One region of the Streptomyces sp. NPDC021080 genome, then DNA from elsewhere that is predicted to be linked to it. Evidence: riboswitches for the same ligand, from Rfam matches in the RefSeq annotation. Region 1 holds a riboswitch; each other region holds the start of a gene.
The links. A riboswitch is a leader RNA that binds a small molecule or an ion and turns the genes downstream of it on or off. The one in region 1 is predicted to bind cobalamin.
Positions count from the first base shown of each region.

Region 2: another riboswitch for cobalamin. It lies ahead of ACH4S8_RS06680 (CbtB-domain containing protein); the one in region 1 lies ahead of metE (5-methyltetrahydropteroyltriglutamate--homocysteine S-methyltransferase).
Region 3: another riboswitch for cobalamin. It lies ahead of ACH4S8_RS35795 (cobalamin biosynthesis protein); the one in region 1 lies ahead of metE (5-methyltetrahydropteroyltriglutamate--homocysteine S-methyltransferase).
Region 4: another riboswitch for cobalamin. It lies ahead of ACH4S8_RS16835 (ribonucleoside-diphosphate reductase subunit alpha); the one in region 1 lies ahead of metE (5-methyltetrahydropteroyltriglutamate--homocysteine S-methyltransferase).

Region 1 covers NZ_JBIRQM010000034.1:25,264-32,555, forward strand. Annotated here, with positions in the region: gene ACH4S8_RS43365 (protein kinase family protein) at 1-593, opposite strand, end outside; gene ACH4S8_RS43370 (GAF domain-containing SpoIIE family protein phosphatase) at 1,016-2,788, shown strand; gene ACH4S8_RS43375 (Rieske 2Fe-2S domain-containing protein) at 3,255-4,538, shown strand; gene ACH4S8_RS43380 (hypothetical protein) at 4,885-5,226, opposite strand; partial or broken gene ACH4S8_RS43385 (IS5/IS1182 family transposase) at 5,266-5,361, opposite strand; cobalamin riboswitch at 5,575-5,797, shown strand; gene metE (5-methyltetrahydropteroyltriglutamate--homocysteine S-methyltransferase) at 5,964-7,292, shown strand, end outside.
Region 2 covers NZ_JBIRQM010000002.1:600,135-607,426, reverse strand. Annotated here, with positions in the region: gene ACH4S8_RS06710 (ABC transporter permease) at 1-74, opposite strand, end outside; gene ACH4S8_RS06705 (ABC transporter substrate-binding protein) at 106-1,680, opposite strand; gene ACH4S8_RS06700 (DsbA family protein) at 2,279-3,220, opposite strand; gene ACH4S8_RS06695 (RrF2 family transcriptional regulator) at 3,217-3,651, opposite strand; gene ACH4S8_RS06690 (cupin domain-containing protein) at 3,791-4,303, shown strand; gene ACH4S8_RS06685 (enoyl-CoA hydratase/isomerase family protein) at 4,435-5,508, shown strand; cobalamin riboswitch at 5,574-5,720, shown strand; gene ACH4S8_RS06680 (CbtB-domain containing protein) at 5,761-5,982, shown strand; gene ACH4S8_RS06675 (CbtA family protein) at 6,004-6,762, shown strand; gene ACH4S8_RS06670 (hypothetical protein) at 6,848-7,292, opposite strand, start outside.
Region 3 covers NZ_JBIRQM010000018.1:80,848-88,139, reverse strand. Annotated here, with positions in the region: gene ACH4S8_RS35800 (cobyric acid synthase) at 1-733, opposite strand, end outside; gene ACH4S8_RS35795 (cobalamin biosynthesis protein) at 730-1,701, opposite strand; cobalamin riboswitch at 1,807-1,950, opposite strand; gene ACH4S8_RS35790 (hypothetical protein) at 2,155-2,373, opposite strand; gene ACH4S8_RS35785 (anion permease) at 2,393-3,634, opposite strand; gene ACH4S8_RS35780 (class II aldolase/adducin family protein) at 4,140-4,880, shown strand; gene ACH4S8_RS35775 (alpha/beta hydrolase family protein) at 5,039-6,166, shown strand; gene ACH4S8_RS35770 (hypothetical protein) at 6,368-7,292, shown strand, end outside.
Region 4 covers NZ_JBIRQM010000006.1:223,167-230,458, forward strand. Annotated here, with positions in the region: gene ACH4S8_RS16815 (extracellular solute-binding protein) at 1-789, opposite strand, end outside; gene ACH4S8_RS16820 (GntR family transcriptional regulator) at 1,228-1,992, shown strand; gene ACH4S8_RS16825 (DUF3311 domain-containing protein) at 2,149-2,412, shown strand; gene mctP (monocarboxylate uptake permease MctP) at 2,409-4,019, shown strand; cobalamin riboswitch at 4,556-4,705, shown strand; gene ACH4S8_RS16835 (ribonucleoside-diphosphate reductase subunit alpha) at 4,838-7,219, shown strand; gene ACH4S8_RS16840 (ribonucleotide-diphosphate reductase subunit beta) at 7,219-7,292, shown strand, end outside.

The DNA.
Region 1 (7,292 bases):
CCGCCCTCCGGGGCGGCTGTACGGTGCTCGTGCAGCCGGTCGGCGAGGGTCCACGGGATGTGTTCCAGGAAGAGGACCAGGCAGGCCGAGGCCCGGCCGATGGCCTCCAGACGCTCCCGCACGGCGGGCGAGCCCTCCCAGTGCTCGACCGCCCCGTCGATGCCCCCGAACTCGTCGGTGAACCCTCCGGGGGGCGAGTCGGGCAGGACGCGCCAGTGGTACATCAGCGGAAAACCCTCGTACTCGTCGCCGAGCACCCAGCCGGTCGTCATGATGTGCGCGGCCAGCTCGCGCCAGGCCCCGAACCCCGCGGAGCCGACCCCGTACTGGTAGAACATCGGCAGTCCGAAGAGGTTCGCCGTGGACCGCGCGTTCTCGGGCCGCATCTCGATGTCCGTCAGCGGAACCTTCTTGACGAACACGCGTATGCCGTCGATGTCCAGTTCGGCGGACCTGCCGCCGATGCCGGACCCGAGCGGGGAGGCGGCGGCCACGGCCTCGCCGAGTCGTCGGTCGCTCAGCAGGGACAGGCGCGTGGCCACCCTCCTGTACGTGGCGAGCCGGGCGGCACGGCGCGGTTCCGGCGTGCGCATCGACGGCTCCTCGGTGCCCGGGACCAGGGCTGCGGGAATCTCTCGGACGCGGTCGAGCCTATCCGCCGGAACCGTCGCGGGATCGGGCACCTCGAAGGGGCGGGTGTCCACCTCCGGCGTCGGGCAGCGCCGCGTGGCACGTCTCCGGCAGACGGTGCCCGGGCGACTCGCAGAGTCGGCCACGTCACCCGCTGTCAAGGGCGATACTGAAGGCCCGGCAGCGGTTGCTCCTTTCCGGCCACGGGAAGTGGGCCCATCGGGAGCGGGAGGTCTGTCGTTGCCGTCCGTCAATCGTCTTGACGTCTGCGAGAGGACTGCGGGAGCGAACTGTGACAAGGACGGGAGAGCCGGCTGAGGTCGTGACCGGTGGACGGCCGGCGGCTTTGCGCGAGACAGGACTGCCGGCTGCGACGGACGCGGGGATGGACCGGTTCGCCCGGCTCGTGGCCGACGTGCTCGGCGTACCCATGGCTCTGGTGTGCCTGGTGGAGTCCTCGCGTCAGGTGTTCCCGGGCATGGTGGGACTCTCCGAGGCCTGGGCGAACGCCCGCCGGACACCGCTGACGCACTCGCTGTGCCGGCACATCGTGACCACCGGCCGGCCGCTCGTACTGACCGATGCCCGCCAGGATCCCCTGACCCGTTCGAACCCGGCCGTCCCCGACCTCGGTGTCATCGGCTACGCGGGGATGCCGCTCACCGACGGCGCCGGCCAGGTGCTGGGGTCGCTGTGCGCGATCGACAGCCGTCCGCGGGAGTGGACCGCACGTGAGCTGGAACTGCTCCAGGACCTGGCGGCGGCGTGCAGTGCGGAGCTGCGGCTGCGGATCGTCTCGCGCCACCATGAGCAGGCTCGCGCCGACGAGGCGAGGGCGCGGGCCGAGGCGGACGACGTGACCAGGCGGCATCGCGCCGCGCTGGAGCATTCCCGGTTGCTGCTGCGGGCCGCGGACGCGCTGGCCGACACCACCGGCCTGGCCGACGTCCGGGAGCAGGTGGGGAACCTGGTCAGCAGCGACCTCAAGCCCGTGTACGTAGGGCTGGTGCTGGTGGAGGGAGATACCAAGAGGCGGCTGCGGCGCATGGTCGACGTGATGGGCAGCACGCCGATGGAGCGCACGTACGAGACGTACACACTCGATGCCTCCTGGCCGACCGCGCGGGCGGCCAGGGAGAACCGGACGATCACCATCACGGACACGGCGCAGTTGAGGCGCGACTACGCGCCTGAGGCGGTCGAGGCGTTCACGACGCTGGGGCTGCAGACCGCGGTGTGCGTGCCGCTGCCGGGTACGGTCCTCCCGCTCGGCACGCTGGTGCTGGGCTGGGACCACCCCCACGAGATCGACATCGTGGAACAGGCGGTGCTCGCCTCGTTGGCCGGGTACACCGCGCGGGCCGTGGAACGGGCGCTGTTCGTGGACAACCGCGTCGACGTGGCCCGGGAGATGCAGAAGGCCCTGCTCACCGATGTGCCCTCGGTGCCGTCTCTGGACCTGGCCTCGCTGTACCGGGCGGCCGCGCGCACGGATCTGGTCGGCGGCGACTGGTACGACGCCTTCCTGTTGCCCGGCGGGGCCCAGGACGGGGAGGACTCCGCCGCACCGGACGTGCTGGTGCTGTCCATCGGCGACATCACCGGCCACGACATGCGGGCGGCCGCCCTGATGGGTCAGGTACGCAGCATGCTCCGTCAGGCCGACCTCGACCACGCGGGCGGTGGGCCCGCGCAGGCGGTCAGCGCGCTGGAACACGCCAATGCCACCCTTGGTCTCGACGCCAGCGGCACCCTCGTCCACGCCCATCTGCGCCCCTGCCGTACAGCCGAGGGGGGCAGCTGGGAGCTGACCTGGACCAACGCCGGACATCCGCCCCCACTCGTCGTACGGCCCGACGGTTCGGTCCACCGGCTGACCCGGCACGACATCATGCTCTTCCCCGGTCTGGACGCGCCGCCCCGCAGTGAGAACCGACTGGTCCTGGCACCCGGCAGCCTGCTCATGCTGTACACCGACGGGCTGGTCGAACACCCCGACGAGGACATGGACCTGACCATCGACGCGGTCGGCCGCATGCTGGCAGCCCACGCCGGCCGCCCCTTGGACGCTCTGCTGAACGAGATCACGGACCGGATGGCCGGTACCGACCCCAAGGACGACATCGCCCTGCTCGCGTTGCGTGTCCCCGCGCTCTGACGAACGACGAGGGCCGGATCCGCACATGACCATGACCCACCGGCTGTTCGGGGACCGGCCCGGCCCCCGTTTCCTCGCTTCCGGCGCAGAGGGCCCGGCCGTGCGGCGCGCAGGGCGATTCCTGCGTGAACCGCGTGTCCTGGTCGCCACGGAGCCGGACCGGACGATCTTCCCGAGTTCCGCGACGCCTTCGCCAGCGAATCGCGACGACCGGGGTCACCGCCTCCTGGAACGGGGTGGAGCGGGCGTAACACCAACGCACCTCCGCGGTTGACGGCCGTCGCGCCCGCGGTGACGGTGGGAAGGTGGAGCCCCGCCACGGCGGGGCTGGACCGCCTACTGCCGCGGGGTGAGTTCCCTGGACGGGGTGGCGACGCGGCGGAACGCGGACCCGTGGGCCTGCCGCGCGGTCTCCCCGCTGCCGCACGTCGCGATCTCGCGCCCCCAGTGCAAGGGAGCACCGCTCATGACCGAGGCCCGGCACGACCGCCCCGGACCGGACCAGCACGCCGCCTCCCGCCCGGAGGGGTCGGTGCCGCGCCACTCGGACAGCCGTCCCACGGCCCGGCCCGGCACCATCCCCGACCTGCGCCGGGTCGGCATCTCGCCCGACCACTGGTATCCGGTGGCGACCTCCCGGAAGGTGCGGCGCAACCGGACGTTCGCGGCCGTGTTCGCCGGTGAGCGGATCGTGCTGTACCGGGGGCGCGGCGGTGTCGTCCACGCGTTGGAGGACCGGTGCGCGCACCGTCAGGTGCCGCTGAGCATGGGTGTGGTCGAGGGTGACGTCCTGCGCTGCTGCTACCACGCGTGGGCCTATCGGGGCGACGGACGCATCTCGCAGATCCCGTACCTGCCCAAGGGCTGCGAGCGGCCGCCGCGCGGGGTGCGCTCGTATCCGGTCCGCGAGGCCTACGGCCTGGTGTTCGTCTTCCCTGGTGACCCGGCGCTGGCCGAGGAGGCGCCGTTCCCCTTCCTGCCCGAGTACCACTCCGCCGGACACCGCACGATGACGTTCTCCCGCACCGTGCGCTGCCACTACTCGTTCATGCACGAGAACCTGCTCGACATGAACCATCAGTTCCTGCACCGGAGCGTGCTCGGCAGGATCCGGCCGGAACTGCTCGGGTACGACACCGGGCCACGGCACGTCGAGGCGCGGTACCTCTTCGTCCCGGCCGGAGGCCGCAAGGACCGGGGTGCGGGGCTGCTGTCCGCGGAGGGGTTCGGGGGCCAGGACCGGCCCGACGTCATCACGATCCGCACCGAGTACCCGTACCAGACGCTCAGGGACGTCCCCGAGGGCAGCGAGCTTCCGGTGTTCTCGCTCTGGGCCGCCTACGTGCCGGAGGACGCCGAGCAGCGGGTCAATCACGCCTACGGCCTGCTGACGATCGCGAAGCCGTCGGTCCCGGGCGCGCTGCATCTCGCCTGGCCGCTCATCCGCCGTTTCACCGAACGTGTCTTCGCCCAGGACCGGATGGCGGTCGAGGCCGAGCAGCGTGCCTGGGACGAGCAGGGCGAGGACCACAACCACGAGGTGTTCCCGCTCATCCTCGACCTCCGCGACGTACTGCGCGCAGGCGGCGTACCGCTGCGGCCGGAGGCGGCGGCCGGATGCGCGCCGTGCGGGATGGCCGCCCCCGGACACCACACCGCCGCGCTCGCGGGCGACGCCGGTACGACGGGCCGCGCCGGACCGGCGCAGTCCGCCGGTCCGGCGGTGGAGGGCGTCGGCAGGCCCGAGTAGGTCCCGCCACGACGACGGCCCAAGCACCTACGCAGCGCACTCCGAACGAAGCCCCGGGCAGACGGGTTGTCGGCCAACGGCAGCCTTCTCCGCCTGGAGCCCCGGGGCATTGCCCACCCGTCCGGGCTGCGCCTGTCCGCTTCCGCGCTGCTGCTGCTGCGGCGGCGGCGGTGGTGGCGGTGGCGGGGGTTGGCCGCTCGGCGACGACTGATCAGTACCCGGCGGCGGCCGGCCTGCAGCCGCCGGGCGCTGACGCCCCTGGCCCACCTGCGCTGCGGTCACACCTTCGCCGAGCGCGCAGCCCGATTCCGCGCGGGCCTGCCCTCAGCCGTACCGCCGCGCGAAGTCAAAAACCAGGCTGCGGAGGAATGTCTGCTCGCACGAGGCGGACTCGCGCGGCTGGTATGCGGCCGGGCAGGTAGAAGAATCCGTTGCCGTTGTCGAGGAGCAACCCCTCATCGACGCCGTCCACGGACCAGAGATCGACCGACCCGCCGGTGTTGTTGATCTGAAGGAAGAACTCTGCTGCCTCCTCGCCCTGACAGACGAAGATCCCCTCCACCTCAGGGCGGCGGCTGCCGGCGATTCCCCGTGCGGCGCCCATCCGGGTCCAATCCAGGCCATGCTGAGCGATCGACCGTCGGTTGAGCACGGACGAAACGTGGAAGAGGTTCGGCGTATCAAACACGTCAGGAGTATAGGAGGCGGTGAGGCTTCCTCCTCAAACCTAGTCGGTCAACTCCAGGGTGAGGACGGCCTTGACGAGGCCGGTGACGCGGGTGGTGCCGCAGCGGAGCTTCCGCAGCAGGCGCCAGGGCTGGAGGGGCGTACGCCGAGGCAAGTCGGAGCCGCACGCAGCGCGGAACTCCCTCGCCCGCATGGCCTTCACGGGCAGCAGGGAAGGGACGACAGGGGAAAGGCGGGAAGCGCGAGGGCGACGCTTCCCGCCATCGCCCGGTCCCACACATGCCCTTCCCGTGTCCCACCTCACCATCCGAATGCCGGTCGCGGTCGGCCGCGCGGGCGAACTGCCCCTAGGCTGGGCGGTGCAGCTGGTTCGCCCCGTCCGCCAGGCGGGATGCGTCGTAAGAGGGAACCCGGTGGGAATCCGGGACTGCCCCGCAGCGGTGAGCGGGAACGACCGCCGTCATACGCACTGGATCCGACGTACGGGTCCGGGAAGCGACGGCCAATAGGTGTCCTCCGGCCGGAGGACGTGCCCGCGAGTCCGAAGACCTGCCCGTTGCCCGTGTGCGGACCGTTCCGCGCGCGGACATCCCGGTGACCTCGTGGGCGGGTCGGCGTACATACCAGGCGGAACGACCGTGCCTCGCCGCGCGGGATCGTGACCGCCCGGTTCGTCACCCCTTCGCGCTCGCGTCCCGTCCCGGGATCTCAGGGATTCATCTCGCGAAGGAGATCTCCGTGACCACCAAGTCCGCAGCCGCGGCAGCACGAGCCACCGTGTACGGCTACCCCCGCCAGGGCCCGAACCGGGAACTCAAGAAGGCGATCGAGGGCTACTGGAAGGACCGCGTCACCGCCGACGCCCTCCGGGACACCGCCGCCGAGCTCCGGCGGAGCAACTGGCGGCAGCTCGCCGACGTCGGCGTCCACGAGGTGCCCACCGGCGACTTCTCGTACTACGACCACGTCCTCGACACCACCGTCATGGTGGGCGCGATCCCGGAACGCCACCGCGCCGCCGTCGAGGCGGACGCCCTGGACGGCTACTTCGCGATGGCCCGCGGTACCCAGGACGTCGCTCCGCTGGAGATGACCAAGTGGTTCGACACCAACTACCACTATCTGGTACCGGAGTTGGGACCTGACACCGTCTTCGCCACGGACTCCACCAAGCAGGTCGCCGAGCTGACGGAAGCCCTCGCCCTGGGACTGACCGCCCGTCCCGTACTGGTCGGCCCCGTCACCTATCTCCTGCTCGCCAAGCCCGCCCCCGGCGTGCCCGCGGACTTCGAGCCGTTGACGCTCCTGGACCGGCTGCTTCCCGTGTACGCCGAGGTTCTCGCCGACCTGCGCGCGGCCGGCGCCGAGTGGGTGCAGCTGGACGAGCCCGCCCTCGTGCAGGATCGCACCCCGGCCGAGCTGAACGCCGCCGAGCGCGCCTACCACGAGCTCGGCGGTCTCGCCGACCGGCCGAAGCTGCTCGTCGCGTCCTACTTCGACCGCCTCGGCGACGCCCTGCCGGTGCTGGCCAAGGCGCCGGTGGACGGGCTGGCGCTGGACTTCACCGAGGCCGCCGCCTCCAACCTGGACGCCTTGGCCGCCGTCGGCGGGCTGCCCGGCAAGCGTCTGATCGCCGGCGTGGTCAACGGCCGCAACATCTGGATCAACGACCTTCAGAAGTCGCTGTCCACCCTCGGCACTCTCCTCGGGCTCGCGGACCGGGTCGATGTCGCCGCCTCCTGCTCCCTGCTGCACGTGCCGCTGGACGCCGCCGCCGAGCGGGACATCGAACCGCAGATCCTGCGCTGGCTGGCCTTCGCCCGGCAGAAGACCGCCGAGATCACCACCCTCGCCAAGGGCCTCGACCTCGGCACCGACGCCATCACCGCCGAACTCGCCGTCAACCGCGCCGAACTCGCCTCCCGCGCGGGCTCGCCGATCACGCGCGATCCGGCCGTGCGAGCCCGCGCCGAGGCCGTGACCGACGCCGACGCCCGCCGCGCCCAGCCCTACGCCGAACGCACCGCGGCCCAACGCGCCCACCTCGGGCTGCCGCTGCTGCCGACC
Region 2 (7,292 bases), on a different contig from region 1:
AGGGTGTGCCCGGTCCTGACCGCGGCGCCCGGGAGACGGACACCGGACGGGGCCGGTGCCTCCGTCGTCGTCATGGGTTGCCCCCTCTCTGTCGTGGGCGGGTCGTCAGTTGCCGCCGGCGATGGTCACGCCGGTCCAGTCGATGTGGGCCGGGTTCTTCGGCAGGGCGGAGATGGACTTGCTCTTGGCGATGAGGTTGGGCGAGGAGTACGTGAAGACCAGCGCCTTGCTCTTGAGGCCGGCCCGGGTCGCCGCCTGGAGGACCTTCGCGTAGTCCGGCGAGTCCAGCGGGGTCCGGCGCACCTTGGCGATGGCCGCCTCGAAGCCGGACGGCTCGTAGGGGGAGCTGAGGTTGAGCGGACCGTTCGGGCCGAAGTGCGCGGTCAGGGTCTGTGCCGCGGAGTCACGGCCCGTGGTGCCGTACAGCGAGAACGTCAGGTCCTTGGCGAAGAACGGCGTGGCCCAGTTCTTGTCGATCTTGATCGTGACCTTGACGCCGACCTTCGCCAGCTGCGCCTGGACGATCTCGGCCTGCGGGTCCTCGGCCGGGATGACCAGGTTCAGCTTGAGGGCGCCCGCCTTGTAACCGGCCTCGCCCAGCAGCTTCCTGGCCTTCGCGGGGTCGTAGGCGTACGCGTTCTCGGACTCCGGGTCGTAGGCGACGTATCCCTTGGGGAACGGCTGGTCGGTCACCGAGCCGTAGCCGAACGTCAGCTTGTCGACGAACTCCTGACGGTTGATCGCGTAGCGGACCGCGTCGACGACCTTGTCGTTGTCGAACGGTGCCTTGTTGGTGTTGAGGCTGAGGTTGGAGGCGTTGAAGCCGGGCTGGACGAAGACGTCGAGTCCGGCCTTCTTGGCCGCGTCGGCCTGACTGGGCGCTATGTCGGCGAAGTTGTAGACGCCGGTCTGGAGTCCGGAGACGACGGTGGAGGCGTCGGGGGCGGAGCTCAGCTCGACGCGGTCGATGTGGATGTTCTCGGCGTCCCAGTAGTCCGGGTTCTTCTTCAGCACCGCCTTGGTGCCGGGGACGAGCTGGGTGACGACGAACGGGCCCGCGCCGACCGGGCTCTGGTCCAGCTTGCCGGGAGACGCCGCGGCCCTGGGGCTGGCGATCTGCAGGACGCGCTCGCCCAGCAGTTGGGGGATCTGGTAGTCGACCTGGCTCAGGTGGATCACCGTGTCGAGACCCTTGGCGTCCACCGCCTTGATGGAGGTCAGATCGCCGAAGAGGGCGGAGTTCTTCTGCTTCTTGGCCCGCTCGATGGCGGCCTTGACGGCGCTGCCGTCGACCGGGGTGCCGTCGCTGAACTTGAGATGGGGGCGCAGATGGAAGGTGATCACATCGCCCTCGGCGTTGTAGTCCCAGCTCTTGGCCAGGTCCGGGACGGCCTTCCCGTGCTCGTCCGTCCGGGTCAACGAGGCGTAGACCAGGGCGAGTTCACGGAATTGCGCACCGCTGCCGCTGACGACCGGGTCCCAGTGGGCGGGGAAGTAGGAGGAGGTCCACTTCAGTGCGGTGGAGCCGGTGGCCGACGCGGCCTCGCCGCCGCAGGCGCTCAGCGCGGGGACGAGCACGGTGGCGAGGGCGGTTCCCAGGGCGGCGGCGCGGAGCCGCCCGGGGCGCCGGGAGGAGCGGAGTGCCGCTGCGGAGGGGCGGGGCGTGAGGCGTCCGGACATCGGTTCGCTTTCTGCGAGAGCTCCCGCCCGCGCCGGGGCGACGGAGGGGGGAGCGAAGGACGGCAGCCCCGACGACGGGCGACGCGCAGCCCGGGAACGGGCATGCCGGTGCGTGCTCGGGCGCACACGGGGGCATGCCGTGTCAGGGCAGGAGGCGTCGGCGGGCCGCGGGGAGGGCCGGGAGACTGGGGGAGGGGAGGCGCGGGAACGCCGGGAGGGCGGCGCGCTACGACGGCGGCCGGGCGGCGACACGGCGCGGGGCCGGTGCCGGCGGGACGGGAGTCAGGCGCCTGGGAGCCGTGGTCGGCGGGCGGTCAGCGACAGAGAGCGCTGGAGGTGCGCCGCAGGTCCACGTAGCGGCACACCACGCCGGGGTGCGTCGTGAGCATGGTGCACATCCTGGGGCCGGTTCTCGACGGCTGTCAATGGACACCAATTGGTGTCTCATTGGGCGGGACGGGTTCTGACCGCTGATCAGAAGGCCGCAGGGCCGGGCGGATGCGCCTCGCACCGGTCGCCACGGCCCGACCGCCGACGGGAAGGCCGGCGGACCGGTCCGCCGACCGGAAAGACCGTCCGGCCGTCCGCCGGCGGGCCGTCAGGGTGCGGCAGGAGCTCCGCGGTCGCGGGCCGGGTGCACGGCGGCCTCGTCCGGGTGCAGCCAGAGGGGGCCGTTGCCGGTCTCGACGCGCACGGCGTCCCGGGGAGGCCACGGTCCGTCGCTCAGTACCGCCGCCTCCGGGCCGGTCAGACTCCGGTACCGCGCGAGCGCATCCGCCCCTGCCGGCCTCGTGGGCCGCGTCGGCAGCCCGGGGCTCAACTCTTCGAACACCGCCGCGTACTCCTCGTACGGCCGCCAGCCGGGGACGGCGCGCCGCCCCGCGGGAGTGCGCACCAGCAGCGTCGGCAGCGCGTAGCGGTACCCGCCCTCGGCGGTCTCCTTCGCGGCGCCGGGATGCGGCGAGTCGCCGCGCACCGACAACACCTCGGCGACCGGTCGGCGCGCCTCGGCCCGGTCGGCACGTACCGCTTCCCGTACGGCCGCTGACGCGGCGTCGGCCGCCAGCCGCTCATGGTCGAGGCCGGGCACACCCCGTACCGCGGACAACACCAGCGCCGCCGTGTCCGCCGGTTCACCCAGCACGAACACGCTCTCCCGCAGCCGCCGCAGCACCCGCTCGGTCACTTCGTCGCCCTGCCGCTCCGCGGCCTTGGCGGCCAGCGAGGACGGCCAGGAACTCGCCGCGACCCGGCTCAGCCGCCGCGCCCGCGGGGCCCCCGTGTGGGCGCCGATGTCCTCGACGTAGCGCGCGTACCAGGCGGTCTCGGCCTCCAGGTCGGGCGCCGGGTCGTCGTCGTCATCGAACAGGACGCAGTACGCGCGTCGCCAGCGGACCCGGCCGGCCAGCGCGGCGCGCAGCCCGCGGAACACCGGCTCCGATCCCCAGGCCCAGGGACACAGCGGGTCGGTGTACTCCACGACCTCCACCACGTCCACGGCGTCCGCCTCAGGCGCCGTCGGGTCCGGGGCGCGGTTCACGCAGCTCCCTCGCGGTCCATCCGCCCGGTCGCCCCGGCGGGCAGCAGCGCGGCCAGGGTCGTCCCGCCGAGAACCGCCGCGGCGTCCGCCTCGATACGGCGCCATATCCCGGGGAGTCCGGAGGCGGGCCCCGGGTAGTCGAGCCCGGCCAGCGGCTCGCCCCGCAAGGTGATCAGCTCACCGTCCACCGCGCGTACGACGTCCAGAAGGGTGATCTCGTCGGCGGGCCGGCCGAGCCAGTACCCGCCCTCGCAGCCGCGCTGGCTGCGGACCAGTCCGGCCCGGCGCAACTCGCCCACCACGGACTTGAGGAACCGGAACGGAACGTGTTGTGAGGAGGCCATGGCCTCGCAGGTCAGGGGGCGGGCCGGTTCGCGGGCGAGCTCCAGCAGGGCCCGCGTGGCGTAGTCCGCCTTCGCGGAAATATGCATGCGCACATGATGCCCGACGCGGTGTCCGCCGACCGGGTTTCTCCCCCTTCCCCGCATACATTGCGGGAACATTGCCGCAGGTGAACGGCAATGGACACCTCTTGACATCCTTTTCCGGGCCGCTCTAGCGTCCCCCTCCATGAGCGAGCCGCCCACGACCCCCGGCGAAGGTTTCCACCCCCATCTCCCGGACGCCGCAGCGCAGTCCGGACACCCGCTGCGCACCCGCCTGCACCACATCCGCGCCGACGCCCTCGACGGCGACACGGCGCAGACGGGAGGCATGCGCCGATTCGCCGCCATCAGCGGCACCACCGTCGGCTCCGAGAAACTGTGGATGGGCCAGACCCACGTCGCCCCCTCCACCGCGTCCTCGGACCACCACCACGGAGAGTCCGAGACCGCCATCCATGTGGTGAGCGGGCACCCCGAGTTCGTCTTCGTCGACGACTCGGGGGAGCGGCCCGAGGAAGTACGCCTGCGCACCTCGCCCGGTGACTACGTCTTCGTGCCCCCGTTCGTCCCGCACCGCGAGGAGAACCCGGATCCCGACGAGGAGGCCGTCGTCGTCATCGCCCGCAGCACCCAGGAGGCGATCGTGGTCAACCTGCCGCGGCTGTACGCGCTCGGGCAGGGCGACGAGCAGGCCTGACGGCCGGGCCCGGTCACCCGGTGGGTACGGTGGCGGGGAGATCGCCGTCACCGGCGAACCGAGCGGACCGTGGAAGGAACCACCGAGATCATGCGCGTCATCGTGGCCCGCCGCCGGACGGAGGCGTTCGGATGAACGGCACCGAGGCGTCCGGCGCGGAGGAATCCGTCCTGCTGCGCACCGACGGACGGGCCGCCCACCTCACCCTCAACCGGCCCAGGGCCCTGAACGCCCTGAACCACGCGATGGTGCGCCGGATCGACGAGGCGCTCACCGTCTGGGAGCACGACCCCGCCGTCGAGACCGTCGTCATCACCGGCGCCGGGGAACGCGGGCTGTGCGCGGGCGGCGACATCCGTGTCGTCCACGACGACGCGCGCGACGGGGACGGCACCGCCTCCGCCGCGTTCTGGCGCGACGAGTACCACCTCAACGCCCGGATCGCCCGCTACCCCAAGCCGTACGTGGCGGTCATGGACGGCATCGTCATGGGCGGCGGCGTCGGGATCTCCGCGCACGGCAGCGTCCGGATCGTCACCGAACGCTCGCGCGTCGCCATGCCCGAGACCGGCATCGGATTCGTCCCCGACGTCGGCGGGACCCGTCTGCTCGCCCTCGCCCCGGGCGAACTCGGCACCCATCTGGCCCTGACCGGCACCTCGGTCGGCGCCGGGGACGCGATCCTGTGCGGTCTCGCCGACCACCATGTGCCGTCCTCCTCGCTCCGGCAGTTCGTGTCCGACCTCGCGGACCGGCCCGTGGCGCAGGCACTGGCCACGCACACGCGGCCCGCGCCCCCGGCGGAGCTCGCGGAGCGGCGCGCGTGGATCGACGCCTGCTACAGCGCCGACACGGTCGAGGAGATCGTCCAGCGGCTGCTCGCGGTCGGCGACCCGGCCGCCAAGGAGACGGCGGAGATCCTCCTCGGGAACTCGCCCACCGCCCTGAAGGTCACGCTGGCCGCCCTGCGCCGCGCCCGGCGGCTCGGCTCGCTGGAGCGCGTGCTGGACCAGGAGTACCGGGTGTCCTGCGCGGCTCTGTCCGCCCCCGACCTGGTGGAGGGCGTCCGGGCCCAGATCATCGACAAGGACCGTGACCCGCGCTGGTCCCCGGCCACGCTCGCCGAGGTCACCGACGCGGACGTCGAGCGCTTCTTCGCCCCCCTCGGGGAGCGTGAACTCGGGCTGTCCGACGGCGCCTTCTGACCGCTGCGAGGACCCGCCACCTGGGACGAGAGGAAGATCACCCCGGTCGGCGCGGTCTTGGCGGGGTAGTCGGCACGCGGTACGGTCGGTCCGATATCGATGACGTCAAGACGGAAGCCGGTGGAAATCCGGCACGGTCGCGCCACTGTGAACGAGACGTCCCAGCCACGCTGGGCGCCGCGTGAGTCAGACCCGTAGGCGTCATCCTGTGCACCACCGAGATGGGACGCGAACTCCCGAGGAGGTCCTGCCATGGCGCAGACCGTCGCTCCGCCGACAGCCACCACTTCCGCTCTCCCCGCCAAGCTGCCGATCGGTGCGATCGTCCCCTGGGCGGTCTTCTTCGGCATCCTGATGCTGGTCCTGCTGTACTTCGTCGGCGCCGAACAGGGCGCCACCTCCGTCGTCTCCGGCGAGGACGTCCACGAGTGGGTGCACGACGCCCGCCACCTGCTCGGTTTCCCCTGCCACTGACGCGAGGGACAGCACTCACTCATGAACTCCGCAACGGTAAGAAACCTGCTCGTGCGCGGCATGCTCGCCGGCCTCGCGGCGGGTGTACTGGCCCTGGTCGTCGCCTACTTGCTCGGTGAGCCGACTGTCGACAGCGCCATCGGCTTCGAGGAGGCCCACTCGCACGCCCACGGGCACGAGGTCGAACTCGTCTCCCGCAGCCTCCAGTCCACCGCGGGCCTCGCCACCGGTGTCCTGGTCTACGGCGTCTCGTTCGGCGGCATCGCAGCGCTCGCCTACTGCTTCGCCCTCGGCCGCGTGGGCCGCTTCGGTCCCCGCGCGACCGCGCTCCTGCTGTCCGGGACCGCGCTCCTGGCCGTGTACGTCGTGCCGTTCCTGAAGTACCCGGCCAACCCGCCCTCGGTCGGCGACCCCGACACCATCGGCAAGCGGACCGCCCTGTACTTCCTGATGATGGTCCTCAGCGTGCTCCTCGCGGTGGGTGCCACCATCCTCGGCAAGCGCCTCGCCCCGAGTCTCGGCACCTGGTACGCCACCGTCACCGCGGTGGCCGCCTTCGCCGTCGTCATCGGCCTGGCCTACGAGTTCCTGCCCGTCATCAACGAGGTGCCCAAGGACTTCCCGGCCACCCTGCTGTGGCGGTTCAGGCTCTCCGCCCTCGCCATCCAGACCGTCCTGTGGGCCGGATTCGGCCTGGTCTTCGGCGAGTTGGCCGAGCGCATGCTCAACCCCAAGCCCGCGACGGTCGCCTCCGGGCGAACGGTTCCGACTGCGAGCTGAGTCGCCCGGCATGAAGGAGAGCCCCTCGGTACCGTCCGAGGGGCTCTCTCGCGTCAGGGCCGCGGAGACATGCCCGAGGCCGGTCTCACCGACTACCGGCTTCCTGCCGGACCGCCTCCGCCTCCGGACCGGGCTCGGCACCACGGCGCTCCTGGACCTGCGCGTAGGCCATGAGGCCGAACAGGACGACGAGCAGCACGGCCGACGAGCCGGCGGTGCCGAGGTCGAGTCCCCCCTTGGCGATCGGCTTGGTGAGGAAGTCACCGGCCGTCGCGCCGAGCGGGCGGGTGAGGACGAAGGCGATCCAGAACAGCAGGACGTTGGACACCGGCGGAACCTTCATCAGCGCGACGAGCACCGCGAGCAGCCCCGTGACGAGCAGTGCCCCGCCCAGGTAGCCGAGGCCGGAGCTGTCGGAGAGGAAGTCGCCCATCGACGTGCCGAGCGTGTTGGACACGAGGATCGCCGACCAGAACAGGGCCTCGCCGCGGAAGGTGACGATGTCCCGGATCTGGAAGGTCATCCCGCTC
Region 3 (7,292 bases), on a different contig from region 1:
CGCCGTACGAGCGCCGCCCGGTCAGGCCGTGCAGCATGTCGAGGCCTGGCTCCAGCAGGCTGACGTCACCCCGGAACTTGTTGACGAGGAACCCGGCGACGAGCGCCTGGTCCTCGGGGGACAGCAGCGCGACCGTCCCGAAGAACGAGGCGAACACCCCGCCCCGGTCGATGTCGCCGACGACGAGCACGGGAAGCCCCGCGTTCCGCGCCACCCCCATGTTCACGATGTCGGTGCGCCGCAGATTGATCTCGGCCGGGCTGCCGGCTCCTTCACAGATCACCGCGTCATACGTGCCCCGCAACTGCGCCAGACAGTCGAGGACGGGCGCCAGGAGTGCTTCCTGGCGCCCCCCGCGCAGCCGGTCCCCGGGCGATGCGGCACCCGACGAGGGGTCCGCCGCGGACCCGGCCGTCCCGAAGAACCCGCGCGCGCTCATCTCGCCGACCGGCTTTCCCATCAGGACGACCTGGCTGGTGCGGTCGCCGCCCGGCTTGAGCAGCACGGGATTCATCAGCGCGGTCGGCTCCACCCGGGCGGCCTGCGCCTGCATGGCCTGCGCCCGCCCGATCTCGGCGCCCTCGCGGGTCACGAACGAGTTCAGGGACATGTTCTGCGCCTTGAAGGGCGCGACCTTGACGCCCCGGCGCGCCAGCCACCGGCAGATCCCGGCGGTCACGACGCTCTTGCCCGCGTCGGAGGTGGTTCCGGCGATCAGCAGCCCGCCGCTCATGCGGTGCGCCCCTTCCTGATGGACGGAACCCGTCCGGTTCGGGTGAGCAGGACCCGTGCGGTGGCACTCACCCCGAGCGCGAGCCAGCCGACGCGCCGGGAGAGCCGTACGGCCCGTTCGATGTCGTGGACCTGGACGGCGCGCCCCGCGCCGCCCAGCACGGGCCGGTGCTCGACCCGTCCGCCGTACGAGAGGGTGCCGCCGAGCCGCACGCCGAGCGCGCCCGCGAACGAGGCCTCCACGGGCCCGGCGTTGGGGCTCGGATGCCGGTGGGCGTCCGCGCGCCAGGCGCGCAGGGCGCCGCGCGGGTCCGGCCCGGCCACGGCCGCGAGGACGGCGGTCAGCCGGGCCCCCGGCCAGCCGGCGACGTCGTCCAGCCGGGCGGAGGCCCAGCCGTAGCGCCGGTACCGGGGGGACTTGTGTCCGACCATGGCGTCGAGGGTGTTGACGGCGCGGAAGGCGACGAGGCCAGGCACGCCGGCGACGGCGCCCCAGACCAGCGCGCCCACGACGGCGTCGGAGGTGTTCTCGGCGACGGACTCGACGACGGCGCGCGCGACGCCGTCGGCGTCCAGCGCCTGCGGGTCACGTCCGCACAGATGCGGCAGCCGCTCCCGGGCCACGCCCAGGTCACCCGCCGCGAGGGCGCCGCCGATCGCCCGTGCCTCGCGGCCGAGGGAGGTTCCCCCGACGACGGACCAGGTGGCGGCGGCGGTCAGGGCGACGGAGGCGGTACGCGACGTGCGTACGCGGCGGCTCGCGAGCGCGGCCAGTGAGGTGGCGCCGCCCACGCAGACGGCGGTGTGCAGGGCGCCCCACCCGCGGTGGTCCCGCCACAGGGTCCGCTCCACGGCCGCGGCGGCCCGCCCGAACGCGGCGACCGGATGCCCCCGGCGGGGATCGCCGAGCAGCAGGTCGCCGAGAAGGCCGGCGGCGGCGCCGTACGCGAAGACGCGATCGGCACGCACGGGGTCAGCCGGCCGTGGGGTGAGGCGGAACCTTCGTACTCAGCGGAACGGGCAACGGGCAGCCGCGCATGGCGATATGTCCTCACTCAGGGTGTCCACGCCCTGGTTCGACGAGACCGGCGGTGAGAGTTCCTGGCTCCCGGGGAGTTCCTTCCCCGATGACAGTGGCGGGACCGCGCCGGATTCGCACCGGCTTCCTCTCATGCCGCCGTACTTGGCTCCGGCAGTCCACCACGGGGCGAGAACGGCCGTCAACTGGCTGTTGACCTGCGGAGGGACAGTGTGCGCAGGCCCACATACGCGTGGGGCGCGGGACCCGTGCGCGTGGGGCGGGGGACACATACGCGTGGGGTGCGGGACGGTGATCCGTCCCGCACCCCACGCGCGGTACCGCCCGGCGCGACCCGGTTGCGGGTCGCGGGGCCTGTCGTCCGGACCAGGCCCCGTGCCGGGCTACTTGGTGATGATCAGGGAGATGCCGTACGCCACCGCCGCGGCGCAGGCCGCGAAGCAGACGTAGGCGCCGGTGGCCGCCGCGACCGCGGAACCGCCCTGGGACGTCTCCTTCTTGGAGAGGCCGGCGACGCCGAGGGTGAAGAGGGCGACGAGGGCCACGGTCACTCCGAGGCTGACCCCGAAGACGGATCCGAGAGCTGACCAGTCGATGTTCATGCTGCTTTTCCTTCGGGTCTCAGGCCACGCGGGACTGCGCCGACGGGTTCACCGTGGGCTCGGCCGGAGCGGGGATGGTGGCCGTGAGGCCGTCGGCCACGGTGCCGGCCGGGGGCGGGGTGACGGCGGCGATGGCCTGCGTCACCACACCGGCGGGCTCCGCGTCGTCGTTCACGTTGTTGTGGTCGATGACCTCGCGGCGCGAGCGGCGCCAGATCGCGAAGCTGGACGCGACCAGGAAGACGGCGACGAGCGCGGTGCCCCAGGCGCCGAAACCGGTCACCCACTCGGCGAGGGCGCCGACCATCGCGGCGGCGGGCAGGGTGAGGACCCAGGCGACGGCCATGCGGGTGGCGGTGGACCAGCGGACCACACCGCCCTTGCGGCCGAGGCCCGCACCCATCACGGAACCGGAGACCGAGTGCGTGGTGGAGAGGGAGAAGCCGATGTGCGAGGAGGCCAGGATGACCGTGGCCGCGCTGGTCTGGGCGGCGAAACCCTGCTGCGGCTGGAGGTCGGTCAGGCCCTTGCCCATCGTGCGGATGATGCGCCAGCCGCCCAGGTAGGTGCCGAGCGCGATCGCGAGACCGGCGGAGAGGATGACCCAGACCGGCGGGTCGGAGTCGGGAGCGACGGCGCCACCGGCGACCAGGGCCAGGGTGATGATGCCCATCGTCTTCTGCGCGTCGTTGGTGCCGTGGGCCAGCGAGACCAGGCCCGCGGAGGCTATCTGGCCGGCGCGGTAACCCTTCTTGGTGGCCTTGGTCTCGGCGTCACCGCTGAGCTTGTACGACAGCCGGGTGGCGACCATCGCCGCCAGGCCCGCGACGATCGGGGCCGCGACGGCGGGCAGGAGCACCTTGCCGACCAGGACGTCCCCGTGCACCGCGCCGGTGCCGGCGGAGGCGATGGTGGCGCCGACCAGACCGCCCATGAGGGCGTGCGAGGAACTGGAGGGGAGTCCGACGAGCCACGTCACCAGGTTCCAGAGGATCGCGCCGACGAGCGCGGCGAAGATCACCTCCGGCCGGATGCCCGTCTCGTCGACGAGGCCTTTGGAGATCGTGTTGGCGACCTCGACGGAGAGGAAGGCGCCGACAAGGTTGAGGGCGGCGGACATGGCCACCGCGACCTTGGGCTTCAGAGCGCCGGTCGAGATGGTGGTGGCCATCGCGTTGGCGGTGTCGTGGAAACCGTTCGTGAAATCGAACACGAGAGCGGTGACGATCACGATTCCGAGGAGGAGCGTGATGTGTTCCATTTACCCAGGCTTCTGTTGGACGTCAGTGGCAGGTGGACCGTAGGCAACCTGGGTGAACGGAAGGTGAACTGGGTCGGACTTCGCGATGTCTCGAACGGTGGACAGTCGTTCCGCTTGTGTCGGAGGCCGGCTCGGCAGGCTCGAACGGATGCGGAATTCCGTGCTCCACTTGGGCTCGCGGGGTCGGGCGCGGCCATCGGGTCGGAGCAGGTTTGAGGAGCGAGATCCCCGTCACGTCCAGGCTGTAGCCGTCGTCACACCTTCCGGAGGGCCGAAGCGGTCGCCCCGGAGGTGGTGTCCGGGCGTCGGTCGGGTCGTAGTGGACCGGCCACGGGGTGTGATCCGCGGTGAATGTCCGAGCGGGGTCACGTCGGCGTTCCATTGATGTGAAGTGATGTAAATCACATACAACCATGGGGTCTTGGCGGCCGGACACCTCCCGCATCCGTCCCGCGAGCACTCCCGCAAGGGGTGCGCGAAGGAGGGCGCCTGGCAGGATCGCGTCATGACTGAGCGGCACCGGGACACCCCGGACGGGCGGGAGCACCCACGGACGACGGACGAGGCCGGCGGGCGGGGCGAACCGGCTCCGCGGGACACCCGCGACACCCTTGGACGGGCCTGGGACGAGCTGGTCTCGACGGCCCGACGCACGGTCGCCGACGGACTGGTCGTCGGCACCTCCGGCAACGTCTCCGTCCGGGTCGGCGACACCGTCCTGGTCACACCCACGGGCGTGCCCTACGACCGGCTGACGCCCGACGACATCGTCGGCGTCGGCCTCGACGGCCGGCAGGTCCTCGGTTCGCTGCGCCCGACCAGCGAACTGCCGATGCACCTCGCCGTCTACCGCGCGACCGGGGCACGGGCGATCGTCCACACCCACGCGCCGCACGCGACGGCCGTCTCGCTCCTCGTCCCCGAACTCCCGCTCGTCCACTACATGGCGGCGGCCATGGGCGGCCCGGTCCGCGTCGCCCCCTACGCGGCCTACGGCACACCGGAGCTGGCCGAGAACACGCTCCGAGCCCTGAGCGGTCGCACCGCCTGCCTCCTCCGGAACCACGGCACCATCGCGCACGGGGCCTCGCTGCACCAGGCGTACGACCGCACAGCCCAGCTGGAATGGATGTGCCGCGTCTGGCTCCTGGCCTCCTCGGTCCCCGGCCTCACCCCCGCCCTGCTCTCACCGGACCAGCTCGCGGAGGCGGGGGAGCAGCTCGCGGGGTACGGCCAGAAGGAGTGAGGGCACCGGACCGGACCCCGGCCCGGGGATCGGGCGAGCGCAGGCCGGCCCGGAGGTCCGGTGAACGCAGGTCGGCCCGGAGGTCCGGTGAGCGTCGGCCGTCACCCCTGGAGGCGCTCCCGCTGGCCGATGGCCGGGACCCCCGGGAAACTGGTCGGGTGCGCACCCTAAGAGCCACGGCAGCGGCCGTCACCGTAGCCATAGCCGCGGGCGCGGCCTCCGTGGCGGCGGGCCGGTTCGCCAGCGACGCCGCGCTGAAGACGCGGCCCGGCAAACCCCTGCCCACCGAGCCCCGGCTCACCGTGCACGCCACGACGGCCGGCGGAATCACCCTCACCCGGGCCCTCGCCTCCCGGCGCCCGGGAACCTACGGCCTCGCGGGAGACGGCTCCCACGCGGTCGTCGGCCCCGTCCAGAACTCCGTGCCCCACACCGCCGACACCGTCGTACGCAGCCTGGAGCGCGTCACGCACGGCTCCCTGGAGCGCGGTGACAAGGTGTGGCTCACCCCGAACCTGTACGTCGGCGATCCCGGGGCCGCCCTCGGACTCGAACACGCCGACGTCGACGTGCCCGGCGAACTCGGCGCCCTGCCCGCCTGGTTCGTGCCCGCCGTCCGCGACACCTGGGTCATCACCGTGCACGGCCTGGGCGCCACCCGGGAACACCCCATGAACCTGATGGAGTTCCTGAACGACCGGCACTTCCCCGTCCTCGACCTCGCCTACCGGGGCGACCTCGGGGCGCCCCGCCCGCCGGACGGACTGAACCACCTCGGCGAGACCGAATGGCGCGATCTCGACGCGGCCATCCGGTACGCCGTCCGGTTCGGCGCCGAGCGGGTCGTCCTGTTCGGCTGGTCCACCGGCGCCACCATGGCCCTGCGCGCCGCCGCCCACTCCGCCCTGCGCGAGCGGATCTCCGGCCTCGTCCTGGACTCGCCGGTCCTCGACTGGGAGACCACCCTGCGCGCCCTCGCCGGCGCCCGCCACACCCCGGGCTTCCTGCTGCCGCTCGCGGTGCGCGCCGCACAGGGCCGCACCGGCGTACGCGGAGACCGCATCGCGCACGCCGCGCACCCCGACCAGGTCAAGGTGCCGACCCTGCTGGTGCACGGCCCGGACGACGGCATCGCCCCCTGGGGCGCCTCCCGCCGCCTCGCCGCGAGCCGCCCCGACCTGGTCACCCTGCACACGGTCCCGAACGCCCCGCACGGAGCCATGTGGAACGCCGACCCGGCGAGCTACGAGGAAGCCCTGCGCCGCTTCCTCACCCCCCTGATGTAGGCCTCGGCACTCCACCGGGAGGAGACCGGCACGCCCCCGGAGCCGACGCGAGGACGCGCTTCCGGTCGGGGCCCGGACGACTCCGCGCGGCACCGTTTCCCATGCGCCGGGCACCCCGGGAGGGCCCCGCTCCCGGCGCCCCCGTGGCCTGCGAGGGCATTCCGTTTGGGTTTTCGGACCGTCAACCGCAAGACTGCACCCGTGACGTCCCGTAACCCGCGCGACTCCAGGCTCCGACTCGTCAGCCCGCGGTCCCTCGCGACCGCTCCCCGAGAGGTGACCCAGCGCCGTACACGCCGCCCCGCACCGCGGCCGCCGGAAGGCACACCGCCGCCCGCGGAACTCGCCCGCATGGCGCGAACGCGTCTGTCCGACGCGGCCCGGGTGGCCCGCTGGGCCGACGCCGTCCTGCGCCCGGGGCGCGACGGAGCGAACCCCGACGGCAAGGGAACCCTCTCCGACGCCACCGCGCAGCGCGCCGCCACGGATCTCGGACTCACCCCGGTCCAGGTCCGCGGCGACTGGGACACCGCCCGCCTGGCCGGTCTCATCGAGGTGCACGGCGACGACGCCCGCCCGGGATGGCGGCTGCGCGCCTGGAGCCGCGACGACAGCGCCGTCCTGCGCGGCTGGGTCGCCCTCTTCGACGCCTGGTCCCTCGCGTACCCCGAGCCGGTGGAGCGCGAGCCCGCGGCCGTCGCCGAGGTCGTCTCCGCGATGCCCCAGGTGCTCTCCTTCCTCCAGCTCTCCGCCGGGCCCGTCCCGGTGGACCAGCTTCTCGACCTCCTCGGACAGCGCGTCACGGAACTGCGCACCGAACGCTGCGAGATCTCCTACGGCCCCGAGCCCGCGACCGAGCCCGCCCCGGAACCCGCCGAGGTCCCGGACGCACCCCTCGCCCCGCTCCTCGACTGGGCCCTGCAGGCCCTCGCCTCCGTCGGCGCTCTGACCTACGGCGAGGGACAGGCCACCCTCACCGCCCTCGGCAGCTGGGCGGTCTGGGTCAAGCTGGAGCAGATCTGCGTCGCCGCGCAGAGCCCCGCCGGCAACATCGAGCAGTCCGCCGAGGACATGCTCCGCGGCTGCGCCCAGCTCCGACCCAACGCCGCCCGCGCCGAGTACCGCG
Region 4 (7,292 bases), on a different contig from region 1:
GCCGTAGACGATGTAGCGGTCGGACTCGTCCTTGGTCTTGTCGCCGTGCATGTACTTGTCGACGATGGTCTTGAACTCGTTGAGACCCTTGATCGACTCGGGCGAGGAGAGGTTGGCCTTCCAGGTGCCGCCCTCCTCCTTCGCGATGGAGCCGCCGGCGTCGTAGACGAAGGACATGGCCGCGTACCAGTCACGGGTGGGCTGGTACCAGGCGCTGAACTTGCCGCCCTCCTTCTTCTGGATCTTGTCCAGGTCGGAGGTGAGCTCCGCGTACGTCTTCGGCGTGGACTTCACGCCGGCCGAGGCGGCGATGTCCTTGCGCCAGTTGCCGACGCGGCCGCCGGCGTAGTACGGCACGCCGTAGGTCTTGCCGTCGTAGGTCACGGACTCCTTGAGTCCGTCCAGCCAGGCGCTCGAGTTGTCGAACTTCGACGCGTCGAGGGGGGCGAAGGCGCCCTTGACCATGTAGCCGAGCATCTCGGTGTTGCCCATCTCGACCACGTCCGGCGCCTTGTCGGTGGCGAGGACCGCGTCGAGCTTGGTGTTCTTGTCCGGCCAGCCGTAGTACTCGTGCTTGATCTTGATGCCGGGGTGCTTCGCCTCGATCGCCGTGTCGGCCTGCTTGACCAGCTCGGGCCAGTTGTTCTGCGCGTCGACCGTGAGCCAGACCGTCAGCTCCTTGGCGTCCGCGCCCTTGTCCGACCCCCCGGACTTGTCGTCGCTGCCACACGCCGCGACGGAGAACATCATGCCCGCGATACCGATCGCGGCTATCAGCTTGCGCTTCACGCCACCCTCCTCAGGGATGCCACAAACCCCCCTGCTCCCCCGCGGTGACATACGCCGTGTACCGCCCGTGGGGCCGGGACTGGACCAATGGTGTAGACCAGTACCCGGAGCTTGGCCTAGACCTAAGGGGGTGTCAAGGGTGTGTAAGCCCGTCCAGTCGGCCGTTATGGGACCTACATATGCAAGGACCTTTAAGTAGCCAAGCGGCACAAATTACGGTCGTGTTCACGGCCTGCGGAGGAACCGCTCACGGACCGTCCGCGGCGGCTCCGGCGTCACCGTCTGCACGCGATGGACTAGACCAACGGGTACGCCGACGGTATATAGAGGGGATCACGGAGCGTGCGGGGAACACGCGCACGACGAGCCGTGCCACGATGAGAGCCGTGGCCGACGACATGGCGGTCGCTTCGGCATCCGGAGCCGGGAAGGCAGAGCATGAGCACCGACGTCAGCAGTGCGGAGAACGAGGGTGGGGCGCCCATCCGTACCGCGCGCGTGCCCAAGTACTACCGCCTGAAGAAGCACCTGCTCGACATGACGGAGACGCTGCCGCCCGGCACGCCGGTACCGCCGGAGCGGACCCTCGCCGCGGAGTTCGACACCTCGCGCACCACGGTGCGGCAGGCCCTTCAGGAGCTGGTCGTCGAGGGCCGTCTCGAACGCATCCAGGGCAAGGGCACCTTCGTCGCCAAGCCGAAGGTCTCCCAGGCGCTCCAACTGACCTCGTACACCGAGGACATGCGTGCCCAGGGGCTCGAACCCACCTCGCAGCTGCTGGACATCGGCTACATCACCGCGGACGACGCCCTCGCCGGGCTGCTCGACATCTCCGCCGGCGGCCGGGTGCTGCGCATCGAGCGGCTGCGCCTGGCGAGCGGCGAGCCGATGGCCATCGAGACGACCCACCTGTCCGCCAAGCGTTTCCCCGCCCTGCGCAGGTCGCTGGTCAAGTACACCTCTCTCTACACCGCGCTCGCCGAGGTGTACGACGTCCATCTCGCCGAGGCCGAGGAGACCATCGAGACCTCGCTGGCGACCCCGCGCGAGGCCGGACTGCTCGGCACCGACGTGGGCCTGCCCATGCTCATGCTCTCCCGCCACTCGCTCGACCGGCAGGGCGAGCCGGTGGAATGGGTGCGCTCGGTGTACCGCGGCGACCGGTACAAGTTCGTCGCCCGCCTCAAGCGCCCGCAGGACTGAGCGCCGCGGAGCGTTCCTCGGGCACGGGGCACGGACCCCGTGCCCGACACGAACCCTCCACAGCCGCCACCGCGCTGCGGTGTTCCCTAAAGCCGGACCGTCCCCTAGATTGCCTGCGCGTTACCCAGGTGATCGATGAGGGGACGGAGACGACCTGTGTCAGACCTGCCCGAAGTGAAACCACCGGTGGTGACACCGGTACGTGTGGTGATCGGCCTGTGCCTGCTCGCGCCCTTCGTGGCGATGCTGTGGGTCGGCTCCTACACGAAGACCGAGCCGGCGTTCATCGGTATCCCGTTCTTCTACTGGTACCAAATACTGTGGGTACCCCTCTCCACGCTGCTGACCGTGATCGCGTACCAGTTGTGGCGGCGTGACCAACGGGCCCGCACCTCCGTGAAGGAGGGTGCGGAAGCATGAAAGACGGTGTGAACGGCGTCGCTCTCGGCGTCTTCATCTTCTTCTTCCTGGCCGTCACGGTCATGGGTTTCCTGGCCGCGCGCTGGCGCAGGGCCGCCGACGAGCACACGCTCGACGAATGGGGCCTGGGCGGACGGTCCTTCGGCACCTGGGTGACCTGGTTCCTGCTCGGCGGCGACCTCTACACCGCGTACACCTTCGTCGCCGTGCCCGCGGCGGTCTACGCGGCGGGCGCGGCCGGCTTCTTCGCCGTGCCGTACACGATCCTGGTCTATCCGCTGATCTTCACCTTCCTGCCCCGCCTGTGGTCGGTCTCGCACCGCCACGGCTATGTGACGACCTCGGACTTCGTGCGCGGCCGTTTCGGCTCCAAGGGCCTGTCCCTCGCCGTGGCCGTCACCGGCATCCTCGCCACCATGCCGTACATCGCGCTCCAACTCGTCGGCATCCAGGCCGTCCTGGACGTGATGGGCCTGGGCGGCGGCGCGTCCTCCAACTGGTTCGTCAAGGACCTGCCGCTGCTCATCGCGTTCGGTGTGCTGGCCGCGTACACCTACTCCTCGGGCCTGCGGGCGCCCGCTCTGATCGCGTTCGTGAAGGACACGCTGATCTACATCGTGATCGCGGTGGCGATCATCTACATCCCGATCAAGCTCGGCGGCTTCGACGAGATCTTCAAGGCGGCGGGCGCCAAGTACACGGCCGCGGGCGCCGGCGGGCTCGTCCCGGCCGAGGCGGGCCAGTGGACGTACGCCACGCTCGCGCTCGGCTCGGCACTGGCACTGTTCATGTATCCGCACTCGGTCACCGCGACGCTGTCCGGCCGCAGCCGGGAGGTGATCCGCCGCAACACCACGATCCTGCCGCTGTACTCACTGATGCTGGGGCTGCTCGCGCTGCTCGGGTTCATGGCGATCGCGGCCGGGGTGAAGGTCACCAACGGCCAACTGGCCATCCCCCAGCTCTTCGAGAACATGTTCCCGGACTGGTTCGCGGGCGTCGCCTTCGCCGCCATCGGCATCGGCGCCCTCGTCCCGGCGGCCATCATGTCGATCGCGGCCGCGAATCTGTTCACCCGCAACATCTACAAGGACTTCATCAATCCGGCCGCGACCCCGCGGCAGGAGACCAGGGTCTCCAAGCTGGTCTCGCTCCTGGTGAAGGTGGGTGCGCTGGTCTTCGTCCTGACCATGGACAAGACCGTCGCGATCAACTTCCAGCTGCTGGGCGGCATCTGGATCCTGCAGACCTTCCCCTCGCTGGTCGGCGGTCTCTTCACCCGCTGGTTCCACCGCTGGGCGCTGCTGGGCGGCTGGGCGGTCGGCATGCTCTACGGCACGATCGCCGCCTACGGGGTGGCCTCGCCGACCCAGAAGCACTTCGGCGGCAGCTCGAAGGAGATCCCCGGCATCGGGGAGATCGGCTACATCGGTCTGACGGCGTTCGTCCTGAACGTGGCCGTGGCCGTGGTCCTCACCTTCGCCCTCAGGGCGTTCAAGGCCCCGGAAGGCGTGGACGAGACCTCGCCCGGGGACTACACGGCCGACGCGGGCGACCCCGGCGTCGAGACGGAACTCCCGCCGGCCACGGCCGACGCGAGCCACTAGGACCCGCGGGGGACCTGTCCCCGCCTCGGGCCACAGGGACGGGGACAGGTCCCGCGACAGCCGCGGGCGGCGGGCCGCCGGGGGAAAAACGGCGGCCCCCCCCCCGGCCCGTCGGGCACACCCACACCCACCGGCCGCGGCCGCACGCGCCCCCGGCCCACCGAACACCCCCTCGGCGGCGGGGACGCGGCCCCCCCCGCGGCCGGGCGGGGGGGGGGGGGGGCCGCGGGGGCGGGGGGGGGGGGCGCCCCCCCCGCCCGCCGCCGGGGGGGGGGGGGGGGCGGCGGCGGCCCCCCCCCCCCCCCCCGCCGCCGTGCCGGTCGGGCACACCCACTCGCACGGACGTCGTCGTCAGGAGCGCCCGGCCGAAGGAGCACCCCGTCGTCGGCGGGATCGCGGCCCGGACCGCGGCCGGAGCCCCTTGCCGGAGCTCGACGGCATCCTGCCGCTCACCTACGAGTTGACGCTCCGACACACTCCGTAGCGCTCCCGGGCATCAAGCGGACACAAGATGTGGGGGCAGTCCCGAAGCCCGGCACAAGATGTATGCTCATGGTCGCTGTCGCCGCAGGGGAATCCGGTGCAAATCCGGAACTGTCCCGCAACGGTGTACTTGTGCGTGTTCGCGTCTGCGTGTGCCCGTACTCGCGTCAGTCCGAGGACCTGCCGACAGCGCGCCCCGGCCGTCCGGCCCGGGTGCCGACGACGTCCGGGCCTCGCGGAATGGGCCGGTGGACGCGGTGCGCTGCTGCCCGAAAGCGCTCCCGTGTGCCCCGCTCCCGCCCGTGAGGCCCCGTGCCGAGCTAGGAGAGCCACACGTGACCATCGCGCCAGCCGATCCGGCTTCAGTGACCGCGCAGCAGGCCCCGGTGGAGACCGACGGTCCCGGGACCGTGCTGCTGCGGACCCTGACGGAGCTGACCGCCGACCTCCCCGACGCCGACCCCGGCCGGGTCGCCGCCGCGGCGCTGCGCGGCCGGTCCGCCCGGGCCGACGAGGCCGAGCTGCGCGAACTGGCCACCGAGGCGGCCGCGGGTCTCATCTCCGAGGACCCCGCCTACTCCCGGCTGGCCGCCCGCCTGCTCGCGATCACCATCGCCGCCGAGGCCGCCTCCCAGGGCGTGAGCACCTTCTCCGAGTCGGTCGCCGTCGGCCACCGCGAGGGTCTGATCGCCGACCGTACGGCCGCGTTCGTGACGCTGCACACGGCCTCCCTCGACGCGCTGATCGACGCCGAGGGCGACGACCGCTTCGGCTACTTCGGGCTGCGCACGCTGCACAGCCGCTATCTGCTCCGGCACCCGATCACCCGCAAGGTCGTCGAGAGGCCCCAGCACTTCATGCTCCGGGTGGCCTCCGGTCTCGCGGAGGACGACACCGTCCGCTCGGTGGACGAGGTCGCCGCGCTCTACCGGCTCATGAGCCGCCTCGACTACCTCCCCTCCTCCCCCACGCTCTTCAACTCCGGCACGCGCCACCCGCAGATGTCGTCCTGCTACCTCCTCGACTCCCCGCTGGACGAGCTGGACTCCATCTACGACCGCTACCACCAGGTGGCGCGGCTGTCGAAGCACGCCGGCGGCATCGGCCTGTCGTACTCCCGCATCCGCAGCCGCGGTTCGCTGATCCGCGGCACCAACGGGCACTCCAACGGCATCGTCCCGTTCCTCAAGACGCTCGACGCCTCGGTCGCCGCGGTGAACCAGGGCGGCCGGCGCAAGGGCGCGGCCGCGGTCTACCTGGAGACCTGGCACTCCGACATCGAGGAGTTCCTGGAGCTGCGCGACAACACCGGTGAGGACGCCCGGCGTACGCACAACCTGAACCTCGCGCACTGGATCCCGGACGAGTTCATGCGCCGGGTGAACGAGGACGGCGTCTGGTCGCTGTTCTCCCCGGCCGACGTGCCCGAGCTGGTCGACCTGTGGGGCGACGAGTTCGACGCCGCCTACCGCAAGGCCGAGGAGGCGGGCCTCGCCAGGAAGACCATCCCGGCCCGCGACCTCTACGGCCGCATGATGCGCACCCTCGCGCAGACCGGCAACGGCTGGATGACCTTCAAGGACGCCGCCAACCGCACCGCCAACCAGACGGCGGAGCCGGGTCACACGGTCCACTCCTCGAACCTGTGCACCGAGATCCTGGAGGTCACGGACGACGGGGAGACGGCGGTCTGCAACCTGGGTTCGGTCAACCTGGGCGCGTTCGTGACCGGCGGGGACATCGACTGGGAGCGGCTCGATCAGACCGTGCGCACCGCGGTGACCTTCCTCGACCGCGTGGTGGACATCAACTTCTACCCGACCGAGCAGGCGGGCCGCTCCAACGCCAAGTGGCGTCCGGTCGGCCTCGGCGCGATGGGTCTGCAGGACGTCTTCTTCAAGCTGCGGATCCCCTTCGACTCGCCCGAGGCCCGCGCCCTGTCCACCCGGATCGCCGAGCGGATCATGCTCGCCTCGTACGAGGCCTCCGCGGACCTCGCCGAGCGCAACGGACCGCTCCCGGCCTGGGAGAAGACCCGTACCGCCCGCGGTGTGCTGCACCCGGACCACTTCGACGTCGAGCTGAACTGGCCGGAGCGCTGGGCCGCCCTGCGGGAGCGGATCGCCGAGGTCGGCATGCGCAACTCGCTGCTGCTGGCCATCGCGCCGACCGCCACCATCGCCTCGATCGCGGGCGTGTACGAGTGCATCGAGCCGCAGGTGTCGAACCTGTTCAAGCGCGAGACGCTCTCCGGCGAGTTCCTCCAGGTCAACTCGTACCTGGTGGCCGAGCTGAAGGCGCTCGGCGTGTGGGACGCGCAGACCCGTGAGGCGCTGCGCGAGTCCAACGGCTCGGTCCAGGGCTTCACCTGGGTCCCGCAGGACGTCCGCGACCTGTACCGCACGGCGTGGGAGATCCCGCAGCGCGGCCTGATCGACATGGCCGCCGCCCGCACCCCGTTCCTCGACCAGGCCCAGTCGCTGAACCTGTTCCTGGAGACGCCGACCATCGGCAAGCTCTCCTCGATGTACGCGTACGCCTGGAAGGCGGGCCTGAAGACGACGTACTACCTGCGTTCTCGCCCGGCGACGCGCATCGCCCGCGCGGCCCAGGCGCAGGCGCGGCCCGAGACCGTCATCCCCGTCCAGCAGGCCGCCGACCCCGACGCCGTCGCCTGCTCCCTCGAAAACCCCGAGTCCTGCGAGGCCTGCCAGTAATGAGCTCCGCCCACCCGTCGCCCGACCACCTCCCCTCAACGGCGGCACTGCGTGCCGACACCCCTGGATTCAA